Regions from separate parts of the Streptomyces sp. NPDC091289 genome, predicted to be linked through region 2. Evidence: riboswitches for the same ligand, from Rfam matches in the RefSeq annotation. Region 2 holds a riboswitch; each other region holds the start of a gene.
The links. A riboswitch is a leader RNA that binds a small molecule or an ion and turns the genes downstream of it on or off. The one in region 2 is predicted to bind cyclic di-AMP.

Region 1 (7,816 bases), on a different contig from region 2:
CGGACCCCGGGGAAGCATGGGCGTGCTGGCGGTCCTGCGGGCCTCCACCCCGGGGCAGCCCATCGCCCCCGCCGACGGCGACCGGCTGCACCGCCTCGGGCAACGGCTCGGCGGAGCGCTCACCGATCTGGAGCGGCGGGGCGTCGACTGCGTATGGGAGACCGAGCCGGTCCCCGTGCAGCTGCCCGCCGCCACCGCGCCCCCGGTGCGGGTCGGCCGCTTCGACTGGGACCTGCACTCCGGGCAGGTCGCCGCCGACGACGAACTCTGCGCGATCCTCGGCTTCGCGCCCGCCGCCTTCCCGGGCACCGTGGACGCGCTCGCCGAACGGCTGGTCCCGGAGGACGTGTACGGGCTGTGGGCACTGGCCCGGCAGACGGTGGAATCGGCCGAGCCGGTGGTCCGCCGCATGCGGCTGCGCGGCCCCGACGGCCGGTCTCATCTGCTGGAGCTGTCCGGCCGCTGGACCCACCCGGACGGCGACGCGTCCGCCAGCCATCTGAGCGGTTTCCTGGTCGACCTCGGCGCGGGGCCCGTCGTGCCGGAGGCCGCCGACCGGCTGCCCCGGGGCATTCTCTCCCTGGACCGGCTCGGGCGGATCACGTACGCCAACGGCCTCGCCGAGGAACTGCTCGGTCACTCCCGGCTGGAGCTGATCGGCCATGTGGTGTGGCAGGCCCTGCCGTGGTTCGGGCACGAGGCGTACGAGGACCACTACCGGGCGGCCCTGATCGCCGACGAACCCGTCCACTTCCTCGCCCGGCGCCCGCCCTCGCGCTGGCTGTCGGTGTCCCTGTATCCGGGCCACGACGGGGTGAGCGTCGTCCTCCAGGCGACCGACCAGCCGGCCTACGCTCCCGGCTCCGTCACCGCACCGGGGCTGGGCATCGGCTCGACGGCCGACCGTTCCTCCGCGCTGTACCGGCCGGTGGCCCTCGCCATCGCCCTGACCGAGGCGGTCACGGCCCGTCAGGTCTCCGCGGTGGTCACGGAGGAGCTGCTGCCCGCGTTCGGCGGCCGTCAGCTAGCCATCTATCTGCTGAACGACCGTCATCTCCAGCTGGCCTGGGAGACCGGGTTCCCGAAGGGCTTCCTCGACCGCTTCGACGGGGTCGGGCTCGACGTCAGCATCCCCGGGGTGGAGACCCTGACCACCGGCCGTCCGATCTTCTTCGAGTCCATGCAGCGCCTCGCCGAGGCCTATCCGGGCATCCCGATCGACGCGGACGTCGGGGCGCGGGCGTTCCTCCCGCTGATCGCCTCGGGGCGGCCCGTCGGCTCCTGCATCCTCGGCTTCGACCGGCCGCGCGGTTTCAGCCCGGAGGAGCGTACGGTCCTGACGGCGCTGGCCGGCCTCATCGCCCAGGCCCTGCAGCGCGCCCAGCGCTACGACAGCGAGTCGGCCCTGGCCCGCGGACTCCAGGACGCCCTGCTGCCGCACCGGCTGCCGGAGGTGGACGGCGTGGACACCCTGGGGCGTTACCTCTCCGGCACCCAGGGCATGGACGTGGGCGGCGACTGGTACGACGTCATCGAGACCGGCGACGAACTCGCCCTGATCATCGGCGACGTACAGGGCCACGGTGTCTCCGCCGCCGCGACGATGGGGCAACTGCGCAGTGCGGTACGGGCGTTCGCGCTGAGCAACCATGATCCGCGGGAGGTGATGAGCGGGACGAACCGGCTGCTCATCGACCTCGACCCGGGACAGTTCGCCAGCTGCTGCTACATCGCGCTCGACCCGGTGACGGGTATGGCCCGTGCCGTACGGGCGGGGCATCCGCAGCCCGTGCTGCGCCGGCCCGACGGCCGGACGGAGGTGCTGGACCTGCCCGGCGGCATCGTGCTCGGGATCGACGGGCACGCGACCTACCCGGTCACGGAGATGCGGCTCGAACCCGGGGCGATGCTCGCCCTGTTCACGGACGGGCTGATCGAGCGCCCCGGCACGGACATCGACGAGGGGATCGAGCGGCTGCGCGCCACCGTCGAACGCATCGGCGCGGTGCCCCTGGCCGACACGGCCGACCAGGTCATCGGGGAGGCCCGGGCGGCCATCGACCGCCCCGACGACATCGCGATCCTGCTGGCCGCCCGGTGGGTGACCGGGACCCCGGAGGTCCGGCGGCCCCCGGCGTCCCGGGCGTCCGGCCCCGACCTGTGGCGCACGTTCAGGGGGCCGGACCCGGGGCGCCCGGCGGCGGCCCCGGATCCGGCCCCCTAGAAGGAGTGCCGTCGATCCTGTCGATCAGGCGTCGGCGGGGCGCTCGGCCGGCACGAAGGCGCCGGAGGCCTCCAGCATGCCCTCGCGCTCCACGACCTTGATCCGCTCACGGCCCTGGGCGGTGCCCAGCGCCTGCTCGTGGGCGTCCAGCTTGTGCCAGCCCTCCCAGGTCGTGTAGCGGACGCCGCGGCCCTCCAGGAAGGCCTCGACGGCCTCCGGAGCGGGCGTGGCCGGCTCGGGCAGCCGGCCGGCGGCGCGGTCCTCCAGGACGCAGGCGACCGTCTCGTTGGCGTCGCCCTTGGTGTGGCCGATCAGGCCGATCGGGCCGCGCTTGATCCAGCCCGTGACGTAGACCGAGGCCATGTGCTCGTCACCGGCGATGACGCGGCCCGCCTCGTGCGGGACGGTGCCGGAGGCCACGTCGAAGGGAAGCTTGGGCAGCTCCTCCGAGTAGTAGCCGACGGCGCGGTAGACGCTCTGCATGTCCCAGTCGGTGAACTGGCCGGTGCCCCGGACGTTGCCGGTGCCGTCCAGCTCGGTGCGCTCGGTGCGCAGCGCCACCACCTTGCCGTCCTCGCCGAGAATCTCGACCGGGGACTCGAAGAAGTGCAGGAACAGCTTGTGCGGGCGGTCGCCGACGTCCCGGATCGCCCAGTTCTCCAGGGTCTGCGCGACCATGTTGGCCTGCTTGTTCTCCCGGCGGGTCGCGATCGAGCCCTCGTCGTACTCGATGTCCTCGGGGTTGACGATGACCTCGATGTTGGGGGAGTGGTCCAGCTCCCGCAGCTCCATCGGGCTGAACTTGGCCTGCGCGGGGCCACGCCGCCCGAACACATGCACCTCCAGCGCCTTGTTCTCCTTGAGGCCCTGGTACACGTTGTCCGGGATCTCGGTGGGCAGCAGCTCGTCCGCCGTCTTGGCCAGGACACGGGCCACGTCCAGGGCCACGTTGCCGACGCCGAGCACGGCGACCTTCTCCGCGGTGAGCGGCCAGGTGCGCGGGACCTCGGGGTGCCCGTCGTACCAGGAGACGAACTCGGCCGCTCCGTAGGAGCCGTCCAGCTGGATGCCGGGGATGTCGAGCGCCCGGTCGGCCTCGGCGCCGGTGGAGAAGATCACCGCGTCGTAGAACGACCGCAGGTCGTCCAGGCCGATGTCGTGCGGGTAGCTGACATTGCCGAAGAGCCGGATCTGGGGCTTGTCCAGCACCTGGTGCAGGGCCTTGACGATGCCCTTGATACGCGGGTGGTCGGGGGCCACGCCGTAACGGATCAGGCCGAAGGGCGCGGGCATGCGCTCGAAGAGGTCGATGGAGACCCCCGGGTCCTGGCAGACCTCGGATTTGAGCAGCGCGTCCGCAGCATAGATACCGGCGGGGCCGGCTCCGACAATGGCGACGCGGACGGGGCGTGTCATGGCGTGGTGATCCTTCGGGGCGGGCGAACGCGGGCAGGTACAGCGTACGTCGGAGGTAAGGGTTGGCTTACCAGTCTCCACCCCACACCGTAAGCGATCGCCCCGCGGGCCCCTCGACCGGCCTCGCCCCGAGTGCCTGATTGGTCCGTTTTGCTATGCCTATATGGTTGATTTGGTCCTTTTGTTAAATCTATCCGTAAAGGGATTGCTGAGCCCTTTGCTGCATTTGCCTAGGCCTGTTTTCGCCATCGCCGCGAGCGAGTGGTGAGCATCACGTCCCAGGGGGCGGACGCAGAAGCGGATCCGTCGGTTCCCTTCTGTGCGAAGAAAGTTGACGCCATGACGGCACGGCACGGTCCGGGAATTCCGCCATTCGATCATGCGCGGAAAAGGGAATCAGGAATGCGGGGCTTGTTCCGTTCGGCGTTTCTCGCCTACGGTCACCGTCAATCCGGATGGAACGCCGAATCCTGCCGCCGTCCGGGAATCCGAAACCCACTCACGTACGGCAGGAGCGGGGGACCCAGGTAAGTCGCCGAACCGTTACCGGAACGGCTTGGGGTGAAGTCGCACGACCGTGCGGCCAGACATCTCCCGTCTGAACCCGACAGCTCACCTCGTAGGCGCCGGAGAGGAAATCCCCCATGCCCGCACAGGGTAAGCACCGCCGTCCCCAGTCCACCTCGCTGCGCCGCGGCCTCGCCGCCGTGACCACCGGCGGAGCCGTTCTCGCCCTCCCGGTGATCGGCGCCACCAGCGCCTTCGCGGCCCCCGCCCCCACCGCGGCGCCGCAGCAGGCCGCGGCCCCCGCAGCGGTGTCCGCACAGGTGAATTCCGCCGCGAAGGCCGCGCCCGCCCAGCATTCCGTGGTGGCCGGTGAAACGCTTTCCAAGATCGCCCGCGAACATTCCGTCAGCGGCGGCTGGGAGAAGCTGTACGAAGGCAACCGGAAGATCGTCGGAGAGAATCCCGATCTTATTCACCCGGGTATCAAGCTGACCCTCGGAAACAAGGCCGCCGCCCCGTCGGACGCCAAGTCCGGCAAGGCTTCCCCGTCCGTCGCGCGCGGTGCGTCGGCGGACCGCGCCGACCGTTCGGAGCGCAGCAAGGCCGCCCCCGTGGCGCAGGCCGCTCCGGCCGCCGCGAAGGCCGTCACGTACACGAACGACCTCGACGGCTGGATCAAGGAGTCGCTGGCGGTCATGGCCGAGCAGGGCATCCCCGGCACCTACGAGGGCATCCACCGCAACATCATGCGCGAGTCCTCGGGCAACCCGGCCGCGATCAACAACTGGGACTCCAACGCGGTCAAGGGCACCCCGTCCAAGGGTCTGCTCCAGGTCATCGACCCGACCTTCCAGGCGTACCACGTGCCCGGCACCTCGACCGACAGTTACGACCCGGTCGCCAACATCACGGCCGCGTGCAACTACGCCGCGGACCGCTACGGCTCGATCGACAACGTCTTCGGCGCCTACTGATCGACCCCGCGCCCAGGGCGGAGGGGCTCCGGACCGAACGGTCCGGGGCCCCTCTGTCATGCCGGGCGGGGCCGGGAAGTTACCCCCAAGTTTCTAGTGACTTACCACGCGATCGACAGTAGAACCTGTTGCACTCTGTCGAGAGTGAGGTAGGTCACATGAACGACACCACCATGCAGGATGGCGAGGCCAAGGGTGTCTCGCGTCGAAGATTCATCGCTGGAACAGGTTCTCTTCTGGGGGTCGCGGCGCTGGCCGGTACCACCGCACCGTCCTGGGCGAGCGTGCGTGCGGCAGCGGCGCCGATCGGCTCCGGCGCACATGTACCGGTCCTGGTCATCGGCACCGGATACGGCGGCTCCGTGGCCGCCCTCCGGCTCGCCGAAGCCGGCACGGACGTCCACATGATCGAGATGGGCATGGCCTGGGACACCCCGGGCGCGGACGGCAAGATCTTCGCCAACACCACCAAGCCGGACGACCGCTCCTTCTGGCTGCGGACCCGGACCAAGCAGCCGCTGAGCAACTTCCTCGGCTTCCCCATCGACAAGGACGTCAACCGCTACACCGGCATCCTGGACGCCGAGGAGTTCGGCGGGATCACGGTCTACCAGGGCCGCGGCGTCGGCGGCGGATCCCTGGTCAACGGCGGCATGGCCGTCACCCCGCGCCGGGAGAACTTCGGCGCGATCCTCCCGACGGTGAACGCCGAGGAGATGTACAGCACCTACTACCCGCGCGCCAACAGCGGGCTGGGCGTCACCACCATCGATCCCGCCTGGTTCGACACGGTCGACTGCTACCAGTACGCGCGGGTCGGCCGAAAACACGCCCAGCGCTCCGGCTTCCCGTTCCTCTTCGTGCCCGCCGTCTACGACTGGGACTACATGAAGCAGGAGGCGGCCGGGAGCGTCCCCAAGTCGGCCCTGGACGGAGAGATCCTCTACGGCAACAACTACGGCAAGAAGTCGCTCCAGAAGACCTACCTCGACCGGATCAACGCCACCGGCCGGGTCACCATCTCCCCGCTCCACAAAGTCACCACGGTCACCCCGGCCCCCGGCGGCGGCTACACCGTGCTCATCGACCAGCTGGACACCACCGGCCGGACCACCGTCACCAAGACCGTCACGGCGGACAAGGTGTTCTTCGCCGCGGGCAGCGTCGGCACCAGCAAGCTGCTCGTCGGCCTCAAGGCCACCGGCGCCCTGCCCCTCCTCAACGACGAGATCGGCAAGGGCTGGGGCGACAACGGCAACGTCATGTGCGGCCGCGCCAACCACCTCTGGGACCCGACGGGGAAGGTCCAGTCGTCCATCCCCACCGGCGGCATCGACAACTGGGACGCCGGCGGAGCGTTCGCCGAAGTCGCTCCGCTGCCCACCGGCATCGAGACCTGGGCCTCCTTCTACCTCTCGATCACCAAGAACCCCAACCGGGCGCAGTTCACCTGGAACGCGGCGGCGGGGAAGGCGGAGCTGAACTGGCAGACGGCGTGGAAGCAGCCGTCGATCGACGCCGCGAAGACCATCTTCGACAAGATCAACCAGAAGGAGGGGACGATCTACCGCACGGACCTCTTCGGTGTGTACAAGATCTGGGGCGACCACCTCACCTACCACCCGCTGGGCGGTGCGGTCCTGGACAAGGCCACCGACAACTACGGCCGGCTGCACGGCTACCCCGGCCTGTACGTCATCGACGGCGCGCTGATCCCCGGCAACACCAGCGTGAACCCGTTCGTCACCATCACCGCGCTCGCCGAGCGCAACATCGAACGGATCATCGCGACCGATCTGTAGGCGACAACGAAAGAGCCCGGGGCCGGGAGTGCCAACCCGGCGGCCCCGGACTCCGTCCGTGGGGGCCCGCCCCTCACCCGTGACCGGGCAGAACGCACACCGCGTCGATCCCCAGCACATGGTTGAGCCGCCCGAACGCCAGCCACGAGCCGATGCTCATCGTCAGTTCCACGATCTCCGCCTGGCTGTAGTGCGCGGTCATCCGCTTCCAGAAGGCGTCGTCCAGACCGTGATGGTCGAGCGTGTACCGCTCGGCGTACTCCGCCGCGAGCCGGGTCCGCTCGTCGAACGCGTCGGTCGTACGCCACTGGGTCACCGCCCCGGCGAACTCCTCCTCGACCTTCGCCCCGTCCCGCTCGGTCCGCCAGTCCAGGCAGAACAGGCACCCGTTGATCTGCGCCACCCGCAGCCTGGCCGCCTCGAACTCCCGCAGCCCCAGCGTGGTGTGCTCGTACACGGACATCGAGAACGTGGCGGCGGCCATGCCGATGCCGGGGACCATCTCCCCCCATACGTAGCCGATGGGCTCCTGGCCCTCCGGAATATCGATGATCATGCCGGTCTCCTTCCCAGCCTGCCGACCGCAGGCCGCAGCGGAACGTCGAGTGCGTCGTACAGGCCCGGCTCCGCGTCCACCAGCCAGTCGATCGCCGAGACGAGCCGCCCCACCGCGGTGGCGTTCCCGCCCGCCGACCGGTTCTCGTCCTCGTCGGACGCCTCGACCGTCACCTCGATACGGGGACGGCCCTCGATCACCACCCGGTGCGCGCCCACCCCGTCGGGCGGGGACGGCCAGTCAGGGGCGCACGAGGCGTGGATCCGGGTGATGTGCTCGATGACGATGCGGGGCTCGCCGTCCACGATGCCCTGCACCTCGAAGCGCACGGCGCCCT
Region 2 (7,816 bases):
TCTTCCTCGGGACCCCGATCGACGACATCGCCGCGAGCGACCTCATCGCCCAGTTCATGTATCTGGAGCACGCCGATCCGGACCGGCCGCTGTCGCTCTACATCAACTCCCCCGGCGGCACGTTCCAGGCGATGGCGGCGGTCTACGACACGATGCAGTTCCTGACCTGTGAGGTGGAGACCTTCTGTCTGGGGCAGGCGGGTTCGTATGCGGCCGCCCTGCTGGCGGCCGGGGCGAAGGGGCGTCGACATGCGCTGCCCGGCGCGCGGGTAGTCATTCAGCAGCCCGCACTGGAGGAGCCGATGCGGGGCCAGCCGTCCGACCTGGAGATCCACGCGCGCGAACTGGTGCGTACCCGCGAGATGTTCGCGGCCATGCTGGTCCGGCACACGGGCCGGACCGCGGAGCGCATCACCGCCGACATCGAGCGCGACACCATCCTCGACGCGAAGGCCGCCGCCGCCTACGGGCTGGTCGACCACGTCGTGGGAAACCGCTGACTCTCCCGGCCGCCCGTACGACGCGAGGTGAACCCGCCGATGAAGCCACCCGAGTTCCCGCCCCTGCCCGCACTGACCCGCGCCGAGGCCGAGTTCGTCGACTGCTATCTGGCCGTGCTCGACCAGGTGGGCCGGATCAACCCGGCCCACGGCAGCGACACCTACAGCGCACTGCGGGCCGCCCAGGCCCTGGCGTCCGGGGCGGCGGCCCTGCGCGACGCCCTGGCCCTGATGCACGAGCGCGGCGAGTCACGGATCCACGCCGCCACCCTGGCGCGGGCCCTGCGCGTCCTGGACGGGGAGCGCAGGGCGGGCCGGGTCGCGATGCCGCCGACCGCGAACTGACCGGCTCGGCGCGCGAGGAGCGCCTTACGGGAGCGGGCCGGTCGGTCCCGCGCACGACACGCCCGGTCCCGCGATCGATTTGCCTCGCTCGTTCGGCGTAGGCGATCACCCGCGCGAGCGACGGCTCAACTTGCGTTCGACGCGCGGTTCGTACTCGAAATGTGCGCTTTCGTCGCTGGTACGAGGGTGCGCGCCCAGCTCGTGGGCGAGCGCGAATCCGACCTGTCCACCCGAATGGATCAGTGGTGAGGAGACTCACAAACCACCGTTTCAGCTCGGAAATCCGGCAGCGAGTGAGTCAAGATCCCTGGGACGACAAGCCCCCGCCACCGCGGCGGGGCGGTCCGGGCGGACGCCGAGTCCTGCCGCCTCCCGGATGACTGGTCGACAGAAGTGGATCGGCAGGAGTGGAGGACCCGAGCACAACGGGCCGACCGGGAGACCGGGAAGCCCTCGGGGTGAAGCCGCGATGCGGCCGGGCAACTTCGCCAGCCCGAACCCGACAGGTCATCCTTCACAGGCGGCTGACGAAGGGTTGCGCATGTCTGCGCAGGTTCATGTCCCGTCTCTGTTCGCCCGGGTCGGCACGGCCTCGGTACTCACCCTGGCCGTGACGTCCACGATGCTGACGCCCGGTCTGGTGAGCGACGCCGAGGCCGCCACCCACTCGACGAAGGCCCTGAAGGTGGCCGCGTCGAAGAAGGGGTCTCCTTACAAGTACGGAGCATCCGGCCCCAGTCGCTTCGACTGTTCGGGGCTGACGCTGTATTCGTTCAAGAAGGTCGGGAAGAAACTTCCCCGCACGGCACAACAGCAGTACAACAAGACCCGCCATATCGCGAAGTCCCAGCGCAAACGCGGCGACCTCGTCTTCTTCCATTCGGGGCGCAGCGTCTACCACGTGGGCATCTACGCCGGGTCCGGGAAGATCTGGCACTCCCCCAAATCGGGGGACGTGGTGCGACTGGCGAAAATCTGGTCCAAGAGCGTCTGGTACGGACGGGTCCGCTGACCCACCGGCCGGACGCTCTTTCCGTGCGGGCGCTCTTCCTCGCGGAAGGAGCACCCGGTCTCAGCGCAGCAGCGGGCCGGTGACCAGCGCGAGTCCCAGACCGGTGAGCGCCACGCCGCTGCCGCCCTCGATGGCGCGGGCGGTACGCGGGCGGCGCAGCCACCGGCCCAGCCGGTCCACGAGCAGGGCCACGGCCGGGAACCAGATCAGCGCCAGCACCACCACGATGGCCGCGAGCAACAGCGTCCGGGGCAGCGGCGACTGCCCGTGGGGCACGAACTGCGGCAGCAGGCTGAGGAAGAGGACCGGGGCCTTCGGGTTGAGCGCGTTGGTCAGGAACCCCTGCCGCAGCGCCCGTCCGAACTGCCTGGGCACGGGCCGCCCCGGCGCGCCCTCGGGTGTTCCGTCGCCGCTCGCCCGGCCGCGACGCCGGATCGCGTACAGCGCGCTGATCCCGAGGTAGAGCACGTACGCGCCGCCGAGCAGCTGGACGGTGCGGAAGAGCACCGGCATCGTCACCAGCACCGCGGCGAGTCCGGCGACCGCGAGCGCGGTGTGCACCAGCAGCCCTCCGGCGACGCCGAGCGCGGTCGCCAGGCCGGCGGTGCGCGAGGCCAGGGCGTTCCGTACGACGACGGTGAAGTCGGCGCCGGGCAGCGCGACCATACCGGCGGCGACCCCCGTGAAGGCGATCAGTTGTGCGTCCATGAGGTCCACCTTGGACCGGCGGAGCCTTTAGCGTGTACTTGCAATCTTCTGGGTCTGCCTAAAGGAACGCTTTCATGTACGACCCGACACGGCTCGCGGCCCTCGTGGCGGTCGCGGAGGCGGGATCGATCACCCGGGCCGCCGCCCGCCTGGGCTACACCGCGCCCGCGCTCTCCCAGCAGCTGGCCAAGCTGGAGCGGGAGGCCGGGGCGACACTCCTGGTGCGCCACCATCGCGGGGCACGGCTGACGGCGGCGGGCGAGCTGCTGGCGGGCCGGGCCCGGCGGGTCCTGGACGAACTGGACCAGGCACGCCACGAGCTGGCGCAACTGGCCGGGCTCTCGGGCGGCCGGCTGCGGGTGGGCACGTTCACGACGGCCGGGATCCATCTGCTGCCGCCGGTCCTGAGCGCGTTCCGGCGGGCGCATCCGGAGGTCGAGCTGGCCGTCGCCGACCACGAACCGCCCGGCGGGGTCGCCGCGGTGGTCGCGGGCGAGGTGGACCTCGCCCTGACCCACGCCTACGAGCCGGCGACGGCGGCCCCTCCGCCGGTGGGCGTGCTCGTCGAACCCCTGCTGGTCGAGGAACTGGTGCTGGTCACCTCGGTGGGCCACCGGCTCTCCGAGGGCACCGGCCGGCTGCCGGTCACCGAGCTGGCCGGGCGGCCGCTGATCAGCAGCGCGCCCACGCATCCGCCCCGGCGCGGGGTCGAGAACGCGCTCGCCGAGGCCGGGGCGACGCCCGCGGTGGTCTGCGAGTCGCCGGGGTACGCGCTGGTGTGCGCGCTGGTCAGCGCGGGGCTCGGCGTGGCGGTGGTGCCGGAGATGGTCGCCTCGATGGCGCCGGCCCCGCTGGCGGTCCGGCGGCTGGAGCCCGCGTCGTTCCGCCGGACCATCTCGGTCGTGCACCGGGGCGACCGGTCGACCGCCGCGGCCGCGACGCTGCTGGCGCTGCTCCGCAGCGGATTCGGCCGAGGGAGCACGGCCGCGGCGGCGAACCGGCCCCCGGCAGGCTGACGCCCCACGTTCCTTCCGGACCGGCCGCCCCGCACCTACGCGGCCGGCCCGTGGTCATCCTTGGACCGGAACGACCCACGGCAGAGCGATCCAGACCGTCTTGCCGCCCTCGGCGGTCGGGGTGACCTGGAGCCGTCCGCCGCACTCCTTGGCCAGCGCCCGGATGATGACCATGCCCCGGCCGTTGTCCTGCCGTACGGCGGCGGGCAGTCGCTGGGGCCAGCGGGGGTGACTGTCCGTGACGCCGAGATACAGCTCCTCGTCGCGTTCGAGGCGCAGGTCCACGGTGAAGGTGGGCGACTGACCGAACGTGTGCTGGACGGCGTTGGTGGCCAGCTCCGAGATGATCAGCCTGATGGTGTCGGCGAACTCGGTGTCGTCGGGCAGGCCCCATTGGGCCAGGGTCCTGGCGACATGTCTGCGGGCCGAGGAGACCGAGACCGGATCGCTCGGCAGAGTGACGGTTGCTTCCTGATGGTCTGCCATGGCGACGCCGTCCCTTTCCCGCCCCGGACGACCGGCGGTCGGCCAGGATTGTGCTTCGCGCCAGATTGCCATTGATGCAGCTCCCTGTAACGACGTTCGGCCAAGATATGCATATATCTGTCGCTCGAAGCGGTGAATTCGGGACCCGTACGGCGTGGACGGACGGCACACTGGCCCCTCTGCGGCCGGCTCCGGTGACGGACCGGCCCTCCCCGACAGCACAAGCGGAAGCAGAAGGAGACCGGCATGCTGCACGGCCCCGTCGTCCGGCGGCGCAAGCTCGGTGAGGAGCTGCGGAGCCTGCGCCACGCCTCCGGGCTGACCAGCCGCGACGCGGCGCGGCTGCTCGGCTGGCACCAGTCGAAGGTGAGCCGTATCGAAACGGGCGCGAGCGGGGTGACGCCCGCCGACGTATCGCGGCTGCTGGACGTCTACGCGGTGCGCGACACCCAGTTGCGCTCCCTGCTCGAAGTCCTCGCGGGGTCGGCGGGCGGCGGCGGTTCGGGCTGGTGGCACGCCTACCGGGGGCTGATCCCCCCGCAGTACCGCGACTTCATCAGCCTGGAGTCGCAGGCCAGTACGGTCCGGACACTGGAGACCTCGGTGGTGCCGGGGCTGCTCCAGACCGCCGGATACGCACGGGCCGTGACCCGCGCCTCGTTGGACGGCTTACCGGACGGCCGGCTCGACTCCCTGGTCGAGGTCCGGCTGACCCGCCAGCGGGTACTGCGCGCGCGTCCGCCGCTGCGCTTCACCGCCGTGCTGGACGAGGCGGTGCTCCATCGCCAGGTGGGCGGGCCTGAGGTGATGAGGGATCAGTTGCAGCATCTGCGACAGGTGGCCCAACTGCCGCATGTGCAACTGCAGTTACTGCCGTTCTCGGTCGGTGGATACGTCGGACTCACCTCCCCTTTCGTTATTTTCTCCTTTCCGAACATTTCCGATCTGGATGTGGTCGTTCTTGACCACTTGACGAGTAGCCTCTATCTGGAACGGAAAGAAGACCTCGAGGCATACAGCTCGGCCTTCCGTACCTTGCAGGCGCACGCGCTGTCGCCCGAGCGTTCGATGGACCTCATCACCGCGATCAGCCGCAGCTAGGGGGCCGCCATGACCGACCGTCTCGCACCGCCCGTCGCACCGCCGTCACCGTCCGTAGCTCCGTCCGTGCATCCGTCCGTGCATCCGTCCGCTCCGCGTTGGCGGCGCAGCAGCCGCTCGACCGGAATGAACAACTGCGTGGAGACCGCGCCGCTCGGCAGCGCGCTGCTCGCCGTACGCGACTCGAAGGACGTGGACCGGCCGCCGCTGCGCTTCACGGCGGCGGCCTGGAGCACGTTCGTGACGGGACTCGCCCCGCACGGAGCCGGTTCTCACCGGATCGGCTGATCGGCCGATCAGCCGACCGGGGCTTCCGCCTGCCGGGGAGCGGTGGCGACGATCGTGGCCACCGCGGTCGTGATCTGCTCCTCGGTCAGGTCCGCCCGTGCCGTCAGCCGCAGCCGGGAGATGCCGTCCGGCACCGACGGCGGGCGGAAGCAGCCCACCGCCATCCCGGCCGCGCGGCAGTCGGCCGCCCAGCGCACCGCCGCGTCCGCCGAGGGCGCGCGGACGGAGACGACGGCCGCTTCGGGCCGGACCGCGGTCAGCCCGGCGGCGGTGAGCTTTCCGTACAGCGAGGCGGCGACCTCGCGTGCGCGGGCCGCCCGTTCGGGCTCCCGGCGCAGCACACCGAGGGCGCCGAGCGCGCCGCCGGCCGCCGCCGGGGCGAGTCCGGTGTCGAAGATGAACGTACGGGCGGTGTTGACGAGGTGCTCGATGACCCGGGCGGGCCCCAGGACCGCTCCGCCCTGGCTGCCCAGGGACTTGGACAGGGTGAGCGTCGCCACGATCCCGTCGCCGCCCGCCAGCCCGGCGGCGGCGAGCGCTCCGCGGCCACCGTCGCCCAGGACGCCGAGGCCATGGGCGTCGTCGACCAGCAGGGCCGCGTTCGCGGAGCGGCAGACCTCGGCCAGCGCGGGCAGCGGGGCGGCGTCGCCGTCGACGGAGAAGACCGAGTCGGTGACGGCGAGCGCCCGTCCCTCGTGTGCCCCCAGCGCCTTGGCGACCGCGTCCGGGTCGGCATGGGGCACGACGGCGGTCTCGGCGCGGGAGAGCCGGCAACCGTCCACGATCGAGGCGTGGTTACCCGCGTCGGAGACGATGAGCGAGCCGCGCCCGGACAGGGCGGTCAGCGCGGCGAGATTGGCCGCGTACCCGGAGGAGAGCACGAGGGCCGCCTCGAAACCGCAGAAGGCGGCGAGGTCCCGTTCGAGTTCGGCGTGCAGGGCGGTGGTACCGGTGACCAGGCGCGACCCGGTCGCTCCGGCGCCCCACCGCTGTGCGGCGCCGGCCGCGGCGGCGGTGACCTCCGGGTGCCGGGTGAGGCCCAGGTAGTCGTTGCTCGCGAGGTCCAGCAGCTCCGGCTCGGCGCCGCGCGGGCGCAGGGTGCGTACGAGTCCGGCGGCGGCCCGGCGGCGGGCCTCGGCGTCGATCCAGTCGAACGGGGCGAAGGACATGGGGCGGTCCCTTGGGTAGGCGGGCCCTGGGCGGGCGGCTCCGCGCGGACGGTCCGGTGCGGACGGCCCCTTTGTAGGCAGCCAACAGACCCTAGCCGGGTGCGCAGCAGGTCAGGGTGTGGCAATACACACACCCTCGCCCGGGTCTCCTGTCTGGTTCCTCCTTGGCTGGAGGCGGTGCGGTAAGCAAGGATCATCTTCCATGGACCTGCTGAACACGCTGGTGGACAAGGGGCTGCGGCGCGAACTGCCGACCCGCGAAGAAGCGCTCGCCGTTCTGGCGACCTCCGACGACGAGCTGCTCGACGTGGTGGCCGCCGCGGGGAAGGTGCGCCGTCAGTGGTTCGGGCGGCGCGTCAAGCTCAACTATCTGGTCAACCTGAAGTCGGGGCTCTGCCCCGAGGACTGCTCCTACTGCTCGCAGCGGCTCGGTTCGAAGGCCGGGATCCTCAAGTACACCTGGCTGAAGCCGGACGAGGCGTCCAAGGCCGCCGCCGCCGGGGTGGCGGGCGGCGCCAAGCGGGTCTGCCTGGTGGCGAGCGGGCGCGGCCCGACGGACCGGGACGTCGACCGGGTCTCGAAGACCATCGAGGCGATCAAGGACGAGAACGAGGGCATCGAGGTCTGTGCCTGCCTCGGTCTGCTCACCGACGGGCAGGCCGACCGGCTGCGTTCGGCGGGCGCCGACGCGTACAACCACAACCTCAACACGTCCGAGGAGACGTACGGGGCGATCACCACCACGCACACGTACGCGGACCGGGTGGAGACCGTGCAGCAGGCCCAGGCGGCCGGGCTCTCGGCGTGTTCCGGGCTGATCGCCGGGATGGGCGAGAGCGACAAGGACCTGGTCGACGTCGTCTTCGCGCTGCGGGACCTGGACCCGGACTCGGTGCCGGTGAACTTCCTGATCCCGTTCGAGGGAACGCCGCTCGCCAAGGAGTGGAACCTCACCCCGCAGCGCTGCCTGCGCATTCTGGCGATGGTCCGCTTCGTCTGCCCCGATGTCGAGGTGCGGCTCGCGGGCGGCCGTGAGGTGCATCTGCGTTCGATGCAGCCGCTGGCACTCCACCTGGTCAACTCCATCTTCCTGGGCGACTACCTCACGAGTGAGGGCCAGGCGGGCCAGACCGACCTGGACATGATCGCGGACGCCGGTTTCGAGGTGGAGGGCGCGGGCACGACGACGCT
Region 3 (7,816 bases), on a different contig from region 2:
GACGGTGGCCGCCGCGATCCGTGAGGCTCTCGATACACCGGAGGCCGGGGAGGACGCGGCGCCCGCCGCCGGAGCGGCTTCCGCGGCATAAAAATAGAACACCACTCGAACATAGGGCCAAGGCTATGCCTGTCGTCCACCGAAAGACGGCCGATTGCCCGTTTCCTGCGAGCGCAAAACCTGTCGAAGATTGTCGTCCTCACATACCGCCGGGTACAGTCGCGGCCACTGCTTCCCCCTGGGACCCCCCTGACCGGGACCCAGAACAGTCCTGCTGCCGAGGCGAGAGAGAAGTTGGTGAACGACCAGCACCCCCACGCCGGGCACGTCGGGTACGACGACCGATCGACCGGCAGCTTCGACACCGACCCGCTCTTCGGCTCCCTTCCGGGCGGCCACGACACCGGCTACGACGCGGGTCACCCCGCCGCCGGATACGGCGACACCACCTACGGCGCCGGCTACGACACCGCGTACGCGACCGGACAGCCGGACCACAGCGGCCAGTACGACGCCTCCGCGTGGAACACCGGCGCCCAGCAGACCCTCACCCACGACGGCTACGCCGCCCAGGAACAGCCCTCGCAGCAGCCCTCGCAGCAGCCCTCGCAGCAGGCCCCGCAGCAGTGGGACACCTCCGGCGCCTGGCAGCAGGTCACCGACCAGGACCTGACCGGCCAGTGGGCGACCGCCCCCTACGGCACGGACACCTCGTACGCCACGGAGGCGTACGGCACCGGGGCGTACGGGACGACGGATGCCTACGAGACCGGTACGTACCCGGCCGGCACCGCGTACGGAACCGGCGGCGTCTACGGGGCGGACGCCTACGAGACCGGGGCGTATCCGACCGGCGCGTACGACACGGCGGCCGTCGCCGCCGACACCGGCACGCAGGACTCCGGCTCTTACGACACCGGTTCCTACGACATCGGTTCCTATGACACCGGGACGTACGCCACCACTGGCGCCTACGACACGGGGACATACACCACCGGCGCGTACGACACGGGTACGTACGACACGGGTGCCTACGACGCGACCGCGTGGAACTCCGGCGCCACGCCCGGGGAATCCGCGTACGAACCCGAACAGACGTCGTACCCGCTGTACGAACAGCAGCCGGCCGACGCGACGGCGCCCGAGGCGTCGGCCGAGGCGGACGGTGCTGCCGAGGAGACCGAGGCCGACCCTGCCTCCACCTCCGCGTTCGCCGCCCTCGCACCGGACGACGGGGACGACTTCCCCGCCCCGCCCTCCGTGAACCGCACTGCCGTCCGTCCCCCCGCCCCCCGCAACCGGGCCCGTCGGCGTACCCCCGCCAAGCGTTCGGCCCTGCTGACCATCGCGGTGCCCTCCGCCTGCGTGATGAGCGTCGCGGGCATCGCCGCGGCCTCGGTCAGCGGGATGCCCGGCGGCGAGGAGAAGCAGGACGAGACGACCACCTCGCTGGCGGTCGCCGACCCCAGCACGGTCAAGCCGGTCGCCGCGAACAACCGGCTGGACAGCCAGCTGGAGCAGCTCTCCGAGGGCAGCGACGACTTCCGTGAGCGCGCGAGCCGCACCCAGGAGCGCATCGACCTGCGGGAACGCCAGGCGGCGGAGAAGAAGAAGCGCGAGGAGGAGGCCGCACGCCGTGAGGCGCTGCGACCCAAGTTCGTCCTGCCGGTCAAGCAGCACGGGCTCAGCGCCTACTACGGCCAGGCGGGCGTCAACTGGATGTCCGTGCACTCGGGCATCGACTTCCCCGTCTCGTACGGCACTCCGGTGATGGCCGCGACCGACGGCACCGTGCGCACCCAGCTGAACAGCGCCTACGGGGTCATGGCGATCGTGACCGCCGCCGACGGCACCGAGACCTGGTACTGCCACCTCAGCAGCACCAAGATCCGCTCGGGCCCGGTGAAGGCCGGTGACGTCATCGCGTACTCCGGGAATTCGGGCAACTCCACCGGTCCGCACCTGCACTTCGAGGTCCGGCCCGGCGGCGGCGCGGCGATCGACCCGCTGGTGTGGCTGCGCAGCAAGGGCGTCAACCCGACCTGACCTGACTGACGAGCATGTGAAAAAAGGGGGCCCGAGGGCCCCCTTTTTTCACGTCCGTCTACCCGTCTACAGCTTCTCGACCGGCGCGTACCGCAGCAGCAGCTTCTTCGGGCGCTCGTCGCCGAAGTCGACCGTCGCCTTGGCCTGGTCGCCGAAGCCGTCCACGGCCGTCACCGTGCCCAGCCCGAACTGGTCGTGCGTGACCCGGTCGCCGACCACCAGGGTGACCGTCGGCTTGTCCGCGCCGCGCCGGGTCGCGAAGCCCGAGGGGCCGGTGCGGGAGCGCGAGGAGGACAGCGAGGACGTGATGCCGGAGGTGGGCCCGGCGGGCGCGGCCATCGGGCCCTTGCGCTTCCAGTCCAGGTGCTGTTCCGGGATCTCCTCCAGGAACCGCGAGGGCGGGTTGTACGAGGGCTGGCCCCAGGCGCTGCGCATCGCGGCCCGGGTCAGATAGAGCCGCTCGCGGGCGCGGGTGATGCCCACATAGGCGAGGCGGCGCTCCTCCTCCAGCTCCTTGGTCTGGCCGAGGGCCCGCATGTGCGGGAAGACGCCGTCCTCCATGCCGGTGAGGAAGACGACCGGGAACTCCAGGCCCTTCGCGGTGTGCAGGGTCATCAGCGTGATGACGCCGGAGCCGTCCTCGTCCTCGTCGGGGATCTGGTCGGAGTCCGCGACGAGTGCGACCTTCTCCAGGAACTCCGCGAGCGTGCCCGCGCCCTCCTCGTCGCCGCGCTCCTGCTCGAATTCGAGGGCGACGGCGGCGAGTTCCTGGAGGTTCTCGATACGGGTCTCGTCCTGCGGGTCCGTGGAGGACTGGAGCTCGGCGAGATAGCCCGTGCGCTCCAGGACGGCTTCCAGCACGACGGCGGGCCCGGCGCCGGACTCGACGATCGTGCGCAGCTCCTCCATCAGCGTGTTGAAGCGCTTGACGGCGTTGGCCGAGCGGGCGGCCATGCCGTACGCCTCGTCGACGCGGCGCAGCGCCTGCGGGAAGGAGATCTTCTCGCGCATCGACAGCGCGTCGATCATCGCTTCGGCGCGGTCGCCGATGCCGCGCTTGGGGACGTTGAGGATGCGGCGGAGCGGGACGGTGTCCTCGGGGTTGGCGAGGACCCGGAGGTAGGCCAGGACGTCCCGGACCTCCTTGCGCTCGTAGAAGCGCACGCCGCCGACGACCTTGTAGGGCAGGCCGACGCGGATGAAGATCTCTTCGAAGACACGGGACTGGGCGTTGGTGCGGTAGAAGACGGCGACGTCGCCCGCCTTGGCGTCGCCCGCGTCGGTGAGCCGGTCGATCTCGTCGGCGACGAACTGCGCCTCGTCGTGCTCGGTGTCCGCGACATAGCCGGTGATGCGGGCGCCGGAACCGGCGTTGGTCCAGAGGTTCTTCGGGCGGCGGCTCTCGTTGCGCTCGATGACGGCGTTGGCGGCGGAGAGGATCGTCTGCGTGGAGCGGTAGTTCTGCTCCAGCATGATCGTCGTCGCGCTCGGATAGTCCTCCTCGAACTGGAGGATGTTGCGGATGGTCGCGCCGCGGAAGGCGTAGATCGACTGGTCCGCGTCGCCCACCACGCACAGCTCGGCGGGGGCGTCGGCCTCTCCGGCCGGGCCGACCAGCTCCCGTACCAGCGTGTACTGGGCGTGGTTGGTGTCCTGGTACTCGTCGACGAGGACGTGGCGGAAGCGGCGGCGGTAGTGCTCGGCGACGTCCGGGAAGGCCTGGAGGAGGTGGACCGTCGTCATGATGATGTCGTCGAAGTCCAGGGCGTTGGCCTCGCGCAGGCGGGCCTGGTAGAGCGCGTACGCCTGGGCCAGGGTCTTCTCGAAGCCATCGGCCGCCTGTCCGGCGAAGGTCTCCTCGTCGATGAGCTCGTTCTTGAGGTTGGAGACCTTGGCGGTGAAGGACTTCGGCGGGAAGCGCTTGGGGTCCAGGTCGAGGTCGCGGCAGACCAGGGCCATCAGGCGCTTGGAGTCGGCGGCGTCGTAGATCGAGAAGGACGAGGTGAAGCCGAGCTTCTTCGACTCGCGGCGCAGGATGCGGACGCACGCGCTGTGGAAGGTCATGACCCACATGGCGTTGGCGCGCGGGCCGACGAGCTGCTCGACGCGCTCCTTCATCTCGCCCGCGGCCTTGTTGGTGAAGGTGATCGCGAGGATCTGCCCGGGGTGCGTGCCGCGCTCGGCCAGCAGGTGGGCGATGCGGTGGGTGAGCACCCGGGTCTTGCCGGAGCCGGCCCCGGCGACGATGAGCAGCGGGGACCCGGCGTGCACGACGGCGGCGCGCTGCTCGGTGTTCAGCCCGTCGAGCAGCGCGGCGGCGTCGATCACCGGGCGCGGGTGACCGTCCCGGTAATACCCGTCCCGGGGCGGCGGGGGCGCGTCGTAGACGCCCTCGAAGAGTCCCTCCGGCACCGCTTCGGGCGCGTGGTCCTCGGGGGGCGGCGGGGGGCCGTCCTCCGCGGGCTGGAGGCCGGTCAGGAAACTGTCGTCAAAGAGGCTGCTCATCGCCTACCGAGTCTAGGCGGCCGCACCGACAACGATCCGCCGAAGCCGGGAAGCGGTGACCTCGGTCCTACGCAGGTCCTACGCACGGAGACCGGACGCCCACGTTCCGTGAAGGATCGCCCGGTCGGAAGGGGTGGGCAGCCCCCGATCCGAAAAGGTCACGAAAATGTATCGGGCATATCGCTCATCCTCCTTCCCAGCGGTGCCACGGGTTGGCTAGCGTGCTCGGTCAGGTGATCCGTACCTCCCTGAGGCGAACCGCGCCTAACGGACACCTCTGCCGAATCCGTCCTGCCGTCCTGGCAGTTCGGAACCGGGGACCCACACGCAGAACCGGGGTGAATCGGTCCGTGCCCTCGCATCCGGACCGTAGGACAGCCTTCCGTTCCGTCCGAACCCGACAGCTAACCCGGTAGGCGGTCCACGGAAGGAGATGCCGGTCTTGGCATCGCATCGCAAGCCGCGCACGAAGGTGCGCACCACCACCCCTGCCGTCGGGCTGACGACGGCCGCGCTGGCCTCCGTGACGTTGCTCTCCACGCAGAGCGCCACGGCCGCGCCCGCGGAGCCGAAGCCCGCCATCGAGGAAGTCCAGAAGAAGGTCGACGCCCTGTACCGGCAGGCGGGCTCCGCGACCCAGGAGTACAACCGGGCCAAGGCCGCGTCCGCGTCGCAGCAGAAGAAGGTCGACACGCTGCTCTCCGACGTGGCGAAGCGGACCGAGAAGATCAACGAGGCGCGCCGGGCGCTGGGCTCCTACGCGGCGGCCCAGTACCGCAGCGGCGGCATCGCGCCGACGGCGACGTTCTTCCTGGCGGACGACCCGCAGGGGTACTTCGACCAGAGCCGGCTCATGGACCGGGCAACCGAGCGGCAGCAGCAGGCCGTCACCGACTTCCGTACGCAGCAGGCGTCGGCGGCGAAGAAGCGCGCGGAGGCGGTGAAGAGCCTGGAGACCCTCACCGAGACGCAGGCCACGCTCGCCTCCAGCAAGAAGGACGTGCAGAACAAGCTCACCGAGGCCCGTGGCCTGCTGTCGAGGCTGACCGCCGAGGAGAAGGCGCGACTGGCGGAGCTGGAGCGCAAGAAGGAGGCCGAGGCCAAGGAGAAGGCGGCGAAGCTGGCCGCCCGGCAGGCCGCCGAGGCGAAGGCGAAGGCCGAGGCGGAGAAGAAGGCCCGCGAGGAGGCCGCGAAGGAGTCCGACGGCGGTTCGGGATCGGGCTCCGGGTCCGGGTCCGGGTCCGGGTCCGGTACGGGCACGGGGTCGGGCTCCGGCACCGGCTCCGGTACGGGCAGCGGTTACGCCGCCAAGGCGGAGAAGGTGCTGGACTTCGCCCGCGCCCAGATCGGGAAGCCGTACGTCTGGGGCGCGTCGGGCCCCTCCTCGTACGACTGCTCGGGGCTGACGCAGGCGGCGTGGCGGGAGGCGGGGGTGACCCTGCCGCGGACCACCTGGGACCAGGTGAAGGTCGGCACCCGGGTCGCCACCTCGGACCTGCAGCCGGGGGACCTGGTCTTCTTCTACGACGACATCAGCCACGTCGGCATCTACAAGGGCGACGGGATGATGATCCACGCCCCGAAGCCGGGTGCGAACGTGCGCGAGGAGTCGATCTACTACATGCCGATCTACGGGAGCGTGCGCCCGGCGTAGTAGGCAGTAGCAGTAGTACGGAGCCGGGGCGGCCGGTCACAGTTGGCGGCCGCCCCCGGAAGGCCGTGGTCCGGCCTCAGGTCCAGACGGTGGCGATGAAGATGTTGGCGACCGTCAGCCCGCCGACCGCCGCGAACGCGCCCTTGTCGACCTTCTCGTCGTCCCGCTTGACGTAGACCAGGGCGAGGATCACGACCAGCAGCGCCAGCTTGATGCCGATCTTGACGTTGTTCACGGTCTGGTCGTCGGCCTGGTTGAGGCCGACCAGGGCGATTCCGGTGACCAGCATGGTCAGCGCGCCGTGAAGCATCGCGGGGACGAAGCGGGCGGTCCCCGCCCCCATGGCCTTCATCTGCGTCAGGAAGCCGCCCAGCAGGGAGGCGATGCCGATGATGTGCAGGGCGACGAAGACATTGATGAGTACGTCCATGGCTCCGGAGCCTAGCCATGACCAAAGTTTCACCTTTCAGTGAGGCAAGCCTTCGTTGATCGCTTCGATCATCAGCGATCGGCGAAACGTCACATCAGGGCAATAGCTGTCATGGTGACCCTTTTCCGCGCACCCGGATTAGCGTCCTTCACGGACCCGCCGGTATCCCCCGCCGGGCAGCCGACAGGAAGGATGCCGCCCCCGTGGCAGCGCACCGCAGGTCAGCTCACCGAAAACCCAAGCAGCGCCCGTTCACCGGCCCTGCTGCCCGCACCGCCGCCACCCTGGCGCTCGCCGGGGCCGCCACCGCCGGCTCGGTCACCGGAGCCGGCGCGGCCCCCGCCGAACCGGCCCCCACCGCCGACCAGGTCAGGGCGAAGGTCGACCGGCTGTACCACGACGCCGAGGTCGCCACCGAGAAGTACAACGGGGCGAAGGAGAAGGCGGCCGCCGCCACCCGCACCGTCGAGGCCCTGGCCGACGAGGCCGCCCGCCGCACCGACCGCCTCAACACCACGCGGAACGCCCTGGGTTCACTGGCCACCGCGCAGTACCGCGGGGGCACCCTCGACCCGGCCCTGCAACTGGCACTCTCCTCCGACCCCGACGCCTATCTGCAGCGCGCCTCCTATCTCGACCGGGCGGGCGACCGGCAGAGCGGGCTGCTGCGGAACATCAAGCGGCAGGTCTCCCAGATCACCCGGGTCAAGGCCACCGCCGACCAGGAGACCGAACGCCTCGCCGCCCGCCGCGCCGAACTGCGCGAACACCGCACCGCGATCCGCACCAAGCTGGCCGACGCCCGCAGGCTGCTGGGCACCCTGACCGCCGACGAGCGCGCCGCCTACGAAAGCTCCGCCGACGCCCGGCACGGCGGCGGCCCGGCCCACGCCGACCGCTCCACCGCCCGGAGCGGCCCGGTGGCGGCCCCCAACTCCCGCGCCGGACAGGCCATCGCCTTCGCGCACGGCGCGATCGGCAAGCCGTACGTCTGGGGCGCGACGGGCCCGAACGCCTTCGACTGCTCGGGCCTGACCCAGGCGGCCTGGAAGGCGGCGGGCGTCAGCCTGCCGCGCACCACCTACACCCAGATCAACGCCGGATCCCGGGTCTCCCGCTCCGAACTGGCCCCCGGCGACCTGGTGTTCTTCTACTCCGGGATCAGCCATGTCGGCCTCTAC
Region 4 (7,816 bases), on a different contig from region 2:
CCGGCACCTGGGCGTTGTCGCCCGCGGCCCAGATGTAGTCGGTGCCCTGCACCTGGAGCTTCTCGGAGGTGTCCACGTGGCCGCGGGGGCCGAGCGGCAGGCCGAACCGGGCCAGCGCCGGGTTCGGCTTCACACCGGCGGTCCACACGATGGTGCTGGAGTCGACCTCCAGGCCGTTCTTCAGCACGACGTGACCGTCGACGCAGGAGTCCATCGAGGTGGAGAGGTAGATCTCCACGCCGCGGCTCTCCAGGTGCTCCTTGCCGTAGGCGCCCAGCTTCGGGCCGACCTCGGGAAGGATCTTGTCGGCGGCGTCGACGAGGATGAAGCGCATGTCCTCGCGCTTCACGTTGGTGTAGTACTTCGCCGCGTCGCGGGCCATGTCCTCGACCTCGCCGATGGTCTCCGCGCCGGCGAAGCCGCCGCCCACGAAGACGAACGTCAGCGCCTTGCGGCGGACGTCCTCGTCGGTCGTGGAGTCAGCCTTGTCCAGCTGCTCCAGGACGTGGTTGCGCAGTCCGATGGACTCCTCGATGCCCTTCATGCCGATGCCCTGCTCGGCGAGGCCGGGGATCGGGAAGGTGCGGGAGACCGCGCCCATCGCGATGACCAGGTAGTCGAAGGGCAGCTCGTAGGCCTCGCCGACGAGCGGCGCGACCGTGGCGACCTTGCGGTCCTGATCGATGGTGGTGACACGACCGGTGAGAACCTCTGCCTTGGGCAGCACGCGTCGCAGCGGGACGACGACATGCCGAGGCGAGATGCTGCCGGCAGCAGCTTCGGGGAGGAAGGGCTGGTACGTCATGTACGACCGCGGGTCGACGACCGTGACGGTCGCCTCTCCGTATCGCATCTTCTTCAGAATGCGACGAGCTGCGTACAGGCCTACGTACCCACCGCCTACAACGAGGATCCTGGGACGCTCCGTGGTGCTCATGCCATCGAGTATCCACCCCGCCCCAGGGGGGTGCTCGTGAGCCCCTTCACAAGGATTGACCCACCCTCTGCTACACTTCGCCGCCCACGTGACCCAGGTCATGGGCACGAAAGGGAACCACGCCATCGCGGGAAACGTTGCGCACCGCTTGTGAGCTGGCCCTTGGCCCTTCGGACGGGGCGAACCACCCCTCCTCTTCATGCGGACGCAACGCGCCCGGAACACCCGCGCAGCACCTCCGTACGGCACCCTGGGCAACCGGTTCGGGCCCGATCGGCCCCAACCACGGCCAACAGGGCCCCAATCCTTGTGAAGAAGTTCACGAAGTTTCTCGCGGCGTGTCCCCGAAGGGGTCCCCCGAGCGGCCCGGAGGGGCCGGACGGGGGCTCAACGGTGCAGGTGACGGTGCGATTGAGCGGGCTACGCGGCGCTCCAGGCGATGCCGTCCAGGATGTCGTGCTCGCTGACGACGACCTCGTGGGCTCCCGTCCGCTCCATCACGGCGAGCAGGACGAGCGCCCCGGCGCCGATCACGTCGACCCGGCCGGGGTGCATCACGGGGATCGCGGCGCGCTCCTCGTGGGTGGAGCCGAGCAGGTGCTCGGTGATCGCGCGGACCCTGCCCCGGGAGATCCGGGAGTGGTGGATGGCCGCGGAGTCGTACTCCGGCAGCTCCAGCGCGATCCCGGCGACCGTGGTGACGGTGCCCGCGAGGCCGACCAGCGTGCCGGCCCCGGTGAGCGGCACGGTCTTCTCGGCGAGGTCGAGGGCGGCGTCGACGTCCGCGCGGATCGCGGCGGCCCGCTCGTGGCTGGGCGGGTCCATGACGACCCCGTCCACGACGAGGTGACGCTCGGTCATCCGCACGCAGCCGATGTCCACGGACCGGGCCGCCTCGACCCGGTCCGAGCCGAGGACGAACTCGGTGGAGCCGCCGCCGATGTCGACGACCAGATACGGCTTCGCCAGGTGGTCGCTGCCCGCCAGCTCCTGGGTGGCCCCGTCGAAGGAGAGCTGCGCCTCCTGGTCACCGGTGATCACCTCGGGCTCGACGCCGAGGATGTCCCGGACCCCGGCCACGAACTCCGCGCTGTTCTCGGCGTCGCGGGAGGCGGAGGTGGCGACGAAACGGATCCGCTCGGCGCCCAGCTCCTCGATCGCCGCCGCGTACTCCCGGCAGGCCGCGAACGTCCGCTCCAGCGCCTCGGGGGCCAGCCGGCCGGTCCGGTCCACGCCCTGGCCGAGGCGGACGATCGTCATCCGCCGGTCCAGCTCGGTGAAGGAACCGGTCGCCGGGTCCACATCGGCGACGAGGAGCCGGATGGAGTTCGTGCCGCAGTCGACGGCGGCGACCCGGGTCACGCGTCCTGCCCTTCCGCGTCCACGGCGCACGGCGTGACGCAGGGGCCATTGGCCCACCACTCCGGCAGCATCGCGATGGCCTCGTCGCCCAGCGGGTTCACCCCGGGCCCGGCGGCCAGCGAGTGGCCGACCAGGACGTGCAGGCACTTCACCCGGTCCGGCATGCCGCCCGCGCTCGGGAAGCCCTCCAGGACCTCGATGGCGTCGCGGCGGGTGAGGTAGTCCTCGTGCGCGGCCCGGTAGGCGTCGGCCAGCTCCGGGTCGGTCTCCAGACGGGCCGTCATCTCCTTCATGACCCCGTTGGCCTCCAGCGTGCCGATCGCCGAGGCCGCCCGGGGGCAGGTCAGGTAGTACGTCGTCGGGAACGGCGTGCCGTCCTCCAGACGGGGCTGGGTCTCCACCACGTCCGGGTTGCCGCACGGGCAGCGGTGCGCGATGGCGCGCAGGCCGCGCGGCGGACGGCCGAGCTGCTGCTCGAACGCGGCGATGTCCGCGTCGGTGGGCTTGGTGGACTCGGTCTGCGGAGGGGGCGTTTCCATGCCTGCCTTGGTTCTGCTCGGAAGCTCGTAGAGGTGGACGTACACAGCAACGTACGCGGGAACGTACGGGTTCGGTCGGTCAGTCGCGGTCGTCGTCACGGTCGGCGCTGTCCACGCCGTCCCAGAGGTTCGAGTGCCACGGCCGGCCGCTCGCGCCCGGCTCGCCGCGGCGGTCCTGCGCCGCATCGGGGTCGGCCACGGTGTAGGCGGTCTCCCCGGGGAGGACGTAATGGAGGTGCTGGCGGGCCAGACGCATGATGTACGCGTCGTCCTGGAGCCGCGCCTTCTCGTCCCGCAGCTCCTCGGTGCGCCGCTCCGCCTGCTGCGAGAGCCGCTCCTGCTCGGCGATCTCGTCGCGCTGGGAGACGTACTGCCGCATCGGGTAGGCGAGCGCCACCACCAGGGAGCAGACCACCAGCGCCAGGAACGCGGCCCGGCCGGTGAGCCGGGAGCGGCGGGCCTGGCGGCGGTTCTGGGATCGGTACACGCGGGCCGCGGTCTGCTCGCCGAGCAGTCGCAGCCTGGTCGCGGTGGAGAACCGGTCGCGGTCCTTCCCGGCCATGTCTCCCGCCTCCCAGACGCCGCCCGGCAGGCGGCAGTTTGACGACAAGCTCTGACGCACGTCCGTCCCCGCACACGGTACGGGACCGGGTGCGGGGACGGGCGGAGGCTACCGACTCGCGACTACGGGTCAGCCCTTGAAGCGCGGGAAGGCGGAGCGGCCCGCGTACACCGCGGCGTCGTCGAGGATCTCCTCGATGCGCAGCAGCTGGTTGTACTTGGCGACGCGGTCCGAGCGGGCCGGGGCGCCGGTCTTGATCTGGCCGCAGTTCACGGCGACGGCGAGGTCGGCGATGGTGACGTCCTCGGTCTCGCCGGAGCGGTGCGACATCATGCACTTGAAGCCGTTGCGCTGGGCCAGCTCGACGGCGTCCAGGGTCTCGGTCAGCGAACCGATCTGGTTGACCTTCACGAGCAGGGCGTTGGCGGAGCCCTCCTCGATGCCGCGGGCGAGGCGCTCGGGGTTGGTGACGAAGAGGTCGTCGCCGACGATCTGGACCTTGGCCCCGATGCGGTCGGTGATGACCTTCCAGCCGGCCCAGTCGTCCTCGTACAGCGGGTCCTCGATGGAGACCAGCGGGTACGCGGAGACGAGCTCCTCGTAGTACTCGGTCATCTCGGCGGCCGAGCGGGACTTGCCCTCGAACTCGTAGACGCCGTCCTTGTAGAACTCGGACGCGGCGACGTCGAGCGCGAGCGCCACGTCACGGCCCGGGACGTAGCCGGCCTCCTTGATGGCCTCGACGATGAGGTCCAGGGCGGCGCGGTTGGAGTCCAGGTTCGGGGCGAAGCCGCCCTCGTCGCCGAGTCCGGTGGACAGGCCCTTGGTCTTGAGGACCTTCTTCAGCGTGTGGTAGATCTCCGCGCCCCAGCGCAGGGCCTCGGAGAAGGACTCCGCGCCGATCGGGGCGATCATGAACTCCTGGATGTCCACGTTGGAGTCGGCGTGCGAGCCGCCGTTCAGGATGTTCATCATCGGAACGGGCAGCAGGTGCGCGTTCGGGCCGCCGAGGTAGCGGAAGAGCGGCAGGTCGGACGCCTCGGAGGCGGCGTGCGCGACGGCCAGCGAGACGCCGAGGATGGCGTTCGCGCCGAGCGAGGCCTTGTTCTCGGTGGCGTCCAGGTCGAACATCGCCTGGTCGATGAGGCGCTGCTCGGTGGCGTCGTACCCGACGAGCTCCGGGCCGATCTGCTCGATGACGGCGAGGACGGCCTTCTCGACGCCCTTGCCCTGGTAACGGTTGGGGTCACCGTCGCGAAGCTCAACAGCCTCGAACGCACCGGTGGAGGCGCCGGACGGAACAGCAGCACGGCCCGTGCTGCCGTCGTCGAGGCCAACCTCGACCTCGACCGTGGGGTTGCCCCGGGAGTCGAGGATTTCCCTGGCTACGACGACGTCGATGGACGGCACGAGGCATCTCCTTCTGGGATCTGACACTGGTTGTGCAGGGTCACTGTGGCCTTGCGGCACGAGCCTATCCGGCCCGGCCGCGTCGGCCAGCCGAGCGCCCGCCTCCTGGGACGAAAAAGGACCCAAGGGCCTGCATCCCGGGACAAAACTCTAGAAATCTACTGGTCGGTAACAAAAACTGCCGACAAGAGGTGAACGCAAACCGCGCTCACCGGGGTCCCGGCTCGCCCGGGCCCCGCCCACGAAGAACCCGGCCCGGCGCGCTGGGGGGAAGAGCGCGCCGGGCCGGGAAGCCGTGCGAGGGAGGGTGCCGCCGGACACCCTCCCTCCGGGGAGGAGAGACGGCGTCTTACTTCAGGTGGAGCTGCTGACCCGGGAAGATCAGGTCCGCGTCCTTGACGATGTCGTCGTTGAGCTGGAAGAGCTTGCTCCAGCCGCCCTTGACACCCTCCTTCTCGGCGATCTTGCTCAGGGTGTCGCCGGTCTTGACCTTGTACTCGCCGTCACCCTTCTGGACCTTCTCGCCGGTCGGGGTGGTGACGGTCTTCTTGCTCTCGGCCTTCTTCTCGGCCTGCGGAGCGGGGCGCTGCTCGGAGCGCGTGGTGGGCTGCTCGGCCTGACGCTCGGGCTGCGCCTGCTCGGGCTTGCTCTCGGACTGGCCGGAGCCGGTGTTCACGCCCGGGTCCACACCGTCGTTGGTGAGGCCACCGGCGCCGGCGCAGGCCCAGGCGCCCGGACCCTGGAGGTCGAGGAGCTTCTCGGCGGTGGCGATCTGCTGGTCCTTGGAGGCCAGGTCGGCGCGCGAGGCGTACTGCGTACCGCCGGCGGCGGCCCAGCTGGACTGCGAGAACTGCAGCCCGCCGTAGTAGCCGTTGCCGGTGTTGATGGACCAGTTGCCGCCGGACTCGCACTGGGCGACGGCGTCCCAGGTCTCGACGGAGGCGGCGGACGCGCTGGTCGCACCCATCAGCGGGACGGCGACGGCGGCACCGGTGACACCCGCGAGGGTGGCGAGACGGGTGGCCTTGGACGGGCGGCGGTGCTTGCCCTTGCTGTTCAGCAGCATGGAACGAATCTCCTCACCGACGCCTACGAGGTGAGCTGTCGGGTTCGGGCTGATGAGTTGCCCGGTCGCACGGTGCTGCACGCGACTTCACCCCAAGCCGTTCCCGTACGTCCCGTCGGTTCGACGAGGCGTCCGGACCCGGCGGCCTACCTGGGTCCCCCGCTCCTGCCTACGGCGCTTACGCGTCTGTTCCCTTCGACCGACGGCAGGATTCGGCGTGACGGTCGACGGGGCCCGCGGTGCGAGCGGCTACGACCGTAAACACAGGCAACCCCGACATTCAAAGATGGACATAGAGGGCAATCGCCCCGAACTCACCGCGACCGATGGACTATTTCCGCAGGTCGGGAGCGATGCGCGCGGACCAGCCGGACGAGACCCGCCAGTTGAAGCAAAGAGACCCATGTCTCACTTCCGCAAAAGTGGACATAGGCCTCTGAACTGCCTGATTTTTCGGAGCGTTTTCGCCCGATTTGAATCAGTTGGCGGCGGGCGCCCCGGCGGACTTCCCGGCGCTCTCCGACGCGGACCCGTCCGCGCCCTGACCCAGCCCCAGATCCAGGCTCTGGCCGGGCAGGATCAGATCCGGGTCGGAGCCCAGGAGGTCCTTGTTCGTCTCGTACAGGCCGGTCCAGCCACCGGGAAGTTCCTGCGCGTCAGCGATGGCCCAGAGGTTGTCGCCGGGCTGCACCGTGTACGCGCCGACGGTCGCCGAGCCACCGTCGCGCGCATCGCCGTCGCCGCGCGAGGCGTGCCGGCCGGACTCACGGGGGCCGCCGCCCTGGCCCGCGTCGGCCTCCTCGGGTGCGGGGGCGCCCCGGTGCTTGCCTCCCTTGCCGTCCTCGCCCTTCGAGGCGTCGGGGGTGCCGGAGGGGTTCGTGGCGTCGGGGGCGTCGGAGGCCGGCGGGGCGGAGGGCGTCACCGAGGAGTCGGGAGCGTCGCTCCCCTTCCCCGTACCGCCACTGCCTCCCTTGTCGGCCTTGTCAGCCTTGTCGTTCTTATCGCCCTTGTCGGGCTTGCCGCTCTCGTCACCCTTGTCGTTCTTCTCGGCCTTCTCACCCTTACCGGATTCATCCGCTTCACCGGTCGGGTCGGCCGAGGGGTCCGCCGACGGATCGGCGGACGGGTCGGGTGACGGCGAGGTGCCCGGGTCGACGCCGGGCAGGCTGCCGTCCACCGCGAGACCGGAGATGACCGCACAGCTGGGCCACGCCTTCGGCCCCTGGTCGCCCAGGACCTTCTCGGCGACGGAGATCTGCTGCGACCGGCTGGCGAGGTCGGCGCGGGGCGCGAACGCCGTGCCGCCGTACGCCGACCAGGTCTCCTGCGAGAACTGGAGCCCGCCGTAGTAGCCGTTGCCGAGGTCGGCGCTCCACATGCCGCCGCTCTCACACTCCGCGACCCGGTCCCAGGTGGTGGCCTCGGCCGCGTGCACGCCGCTCGCACCGAGCAGCGGGATGGCGATGGCCGATCCCGTCACACCTGCGGCGACGACGATGGCGGGTGCCTGGCGAGGGCGGCGGTGTCTGCCGTTCGCGGAGCCCATGGGTATGCCTTCCGTGCGACTGACAAGCGAGTGACCTGAACGCCGCGCAGCAGAAATCCGTGCCTGCACCGGCGCACAAGTGACGCGTGAGCAACGAGCGACCGACGCGTCGAACCGTGAACCTAGCGGGACTCGAACGTGTGTCACAAGTCGATGCAGCGCAGATCACGTGAAAGTCACAGAGTTGACAGCGTGTCACTTTTTTCGGAACGGCGGCCCGGCGTGAACTCGACGGGAAGTGTGCGCAGTCCGCGCATGATGAGCCCGCCACGCCAGCGCAAATCGGCAGCTTCTCCCGCAAGTCGCAGGTCAGGGAGGCGTCTCAACAGCGTGGCCAACGCGGTCTGCCCCTCCAGCCTGGCCAGCGGCAGCGGCTCCGTGGCGTAACGCCAGG

Region 1: it holds a riboswitch for cyclic di-AMP, as region 2 does, so the genes downstream of both, ACIQPT_RS00660 (transglycosylase SLT domain-containing protein) here and ACIQPT_RS04855 (C40 family peptidase) in region 2, are expected to answer to the same signal.
Region 3: it holds a riboswitch for cyclic di-AMP, as region 2 does, so the genes downstream of both, ACIQPT_RS10500 (NlpC/P60 family protein) here and ACIQPT_RS04855 (C40 family peptidase) in region 2, are expected to answer to the same signal.
Region 4: it holds a riboswitch for cyclic di-AMP, as region 2 does, so the genes downstream of both, ACIQPT_RS12910 (transglycosylase family protein) here and ACIQPT_RS04855 (C40 family peptidase) in region 2, are expected to answer to the same signal.

What each region holds. Positions count from the first base shown of each region.
Region 1 is NZ_JBIVUT010000001.1:177,236-185,051, reverse strand. It holds gene ACIQPT_RS00670 (SpoIIE family protein phosphatase) at 1-2,224, shown strand, start outside; gene ACIQPT_RS00665 (FAD-dependent oxidoreductase) at 2,249-3,640, opposite strand; cyclic di-AMP (ydaO/yuaA leader) riboswitch at 4,092-4,279, shown strand; gene ACIQPT_RS00660 (transglycosylase SLT domain-containing protein) at 4,285-5,121, shown strand; gene ACIQPT_RS00655 (GMC oxidoreductase) at 5,280-6,923, shown strand; gene ACIQPT_RS00650 (carboxymuconolactone decarboxylase family protein) at 6,997-7,479, opposite strand; gene ACIQPT_RS00645 (dihydrodipicolinate reductase) at 7,476-7,816, opposite strand, start outside.
Region 2 is NZ_JBIVUT010000003.1:139,850-147,665, reverse strand. It holds gene ACIQPT_RS04865 (ATP-dependent Clp protease proteolytic subunit) at 1-500, shown strand, start outside; gene ACIQPT_RS04860 (hypothetical protein) at 540-845, shown strand; cyclic di-AMP (ydaO/yuaA leader) riboswitch at 1,199-1,383, shown strand; gene ACIQPT_RS04855 (C40 family peptidase) at 1,387-1,857, shown strand; gene ACIQPT_RS04850 (LysE family translocator) at 1,918-2,565, opposite strand; gene ACIQPT_RS04845 (LysR family transcriptional regulator) at 2,640-3,581, shown strand; gene ACIQPT_RS04840 (ATP-binding protein) at 3,636-4,067, opposite strand; gene ACIQPT_RS04835 (helix-turn-helix domain-containing protein) at 4,314-5,168, shown strand; gene ACIQPT_RS04830 (DUF397 domain-containing protein) at 5,178-5,456, shown strand; gene ACIQPT_RS04825 (8-amino-7-oxononanoate synthase) at 5,465-6,625, opposite strand; gene bioB (biotin synthase BioB) at 6,828-7,816, shown strand, end outside.
Region 3 is NZ_JBIVUT010000006.1:300,957-308,772, reverse strand. It holds gene ACIQPT_RS10515 (lipase family alpha/beta hydrolase) at 1-91, shown strand, start outside; gene ACIQPT_RS10510 (peptidoglycan DD-metalloendopeptidase family protein) at 298-2,046, shown strand; gene pcrA (DNA helicase PcrA) at 2,113-4,551, opposite strand; cyclic di-AMP (ydaO/yuaA leader) riboswitch at 4,820-4,986, shown strand; gene ACIQPT_RS10500 (NlpC/P60 family protein) at 4,994-6,205, shown strand; gene ACIQPT_RS10495 (hypothetical protein) at 6,282-6,635, opposite strand; gene ACIQPT_RS10490 (NlpC/P60 family protein) at 6,839-7,816, shown strand, end outside.
Region 4 is NZ_JBIVUT010000008.1:171,436-179,251, reverse strand. It holds gene ACIQPT_RS12935 (NAD(P)/FAD-dependent oxidoreductase) at 1-937, opposite strand, end outside; gene ACIQPT_RS12930 (exopolyphosphatase) at 1,358-2,299, opposite strand; gene ACIQPT_RS12925 (DUF501 domain-containing protein) at 2,296-2,838, opposite strand; gene ACIQPT_RS12920 (septum formation initiator family protein) at 2,918-3,400, opposite strand; gene eno (phosphopyruvate hydratase) at 3,530-4,810, opposite strand; gene ACIQPT_RS12910 (transglycosylase family protein) at 5,160-5,876, opposite strand; cyclic di-AMP (ydaO/yuaA leader) riboswitch at 5,882-6,063, opposite strand; gene ACIQPT_RS12905 (transglycosylase family protein) at 6,355-7,422, opposite strand; partial or broken gene ACIQPT_RS12900 (cytochrome P450) at 7,599-7,790, opposite strand.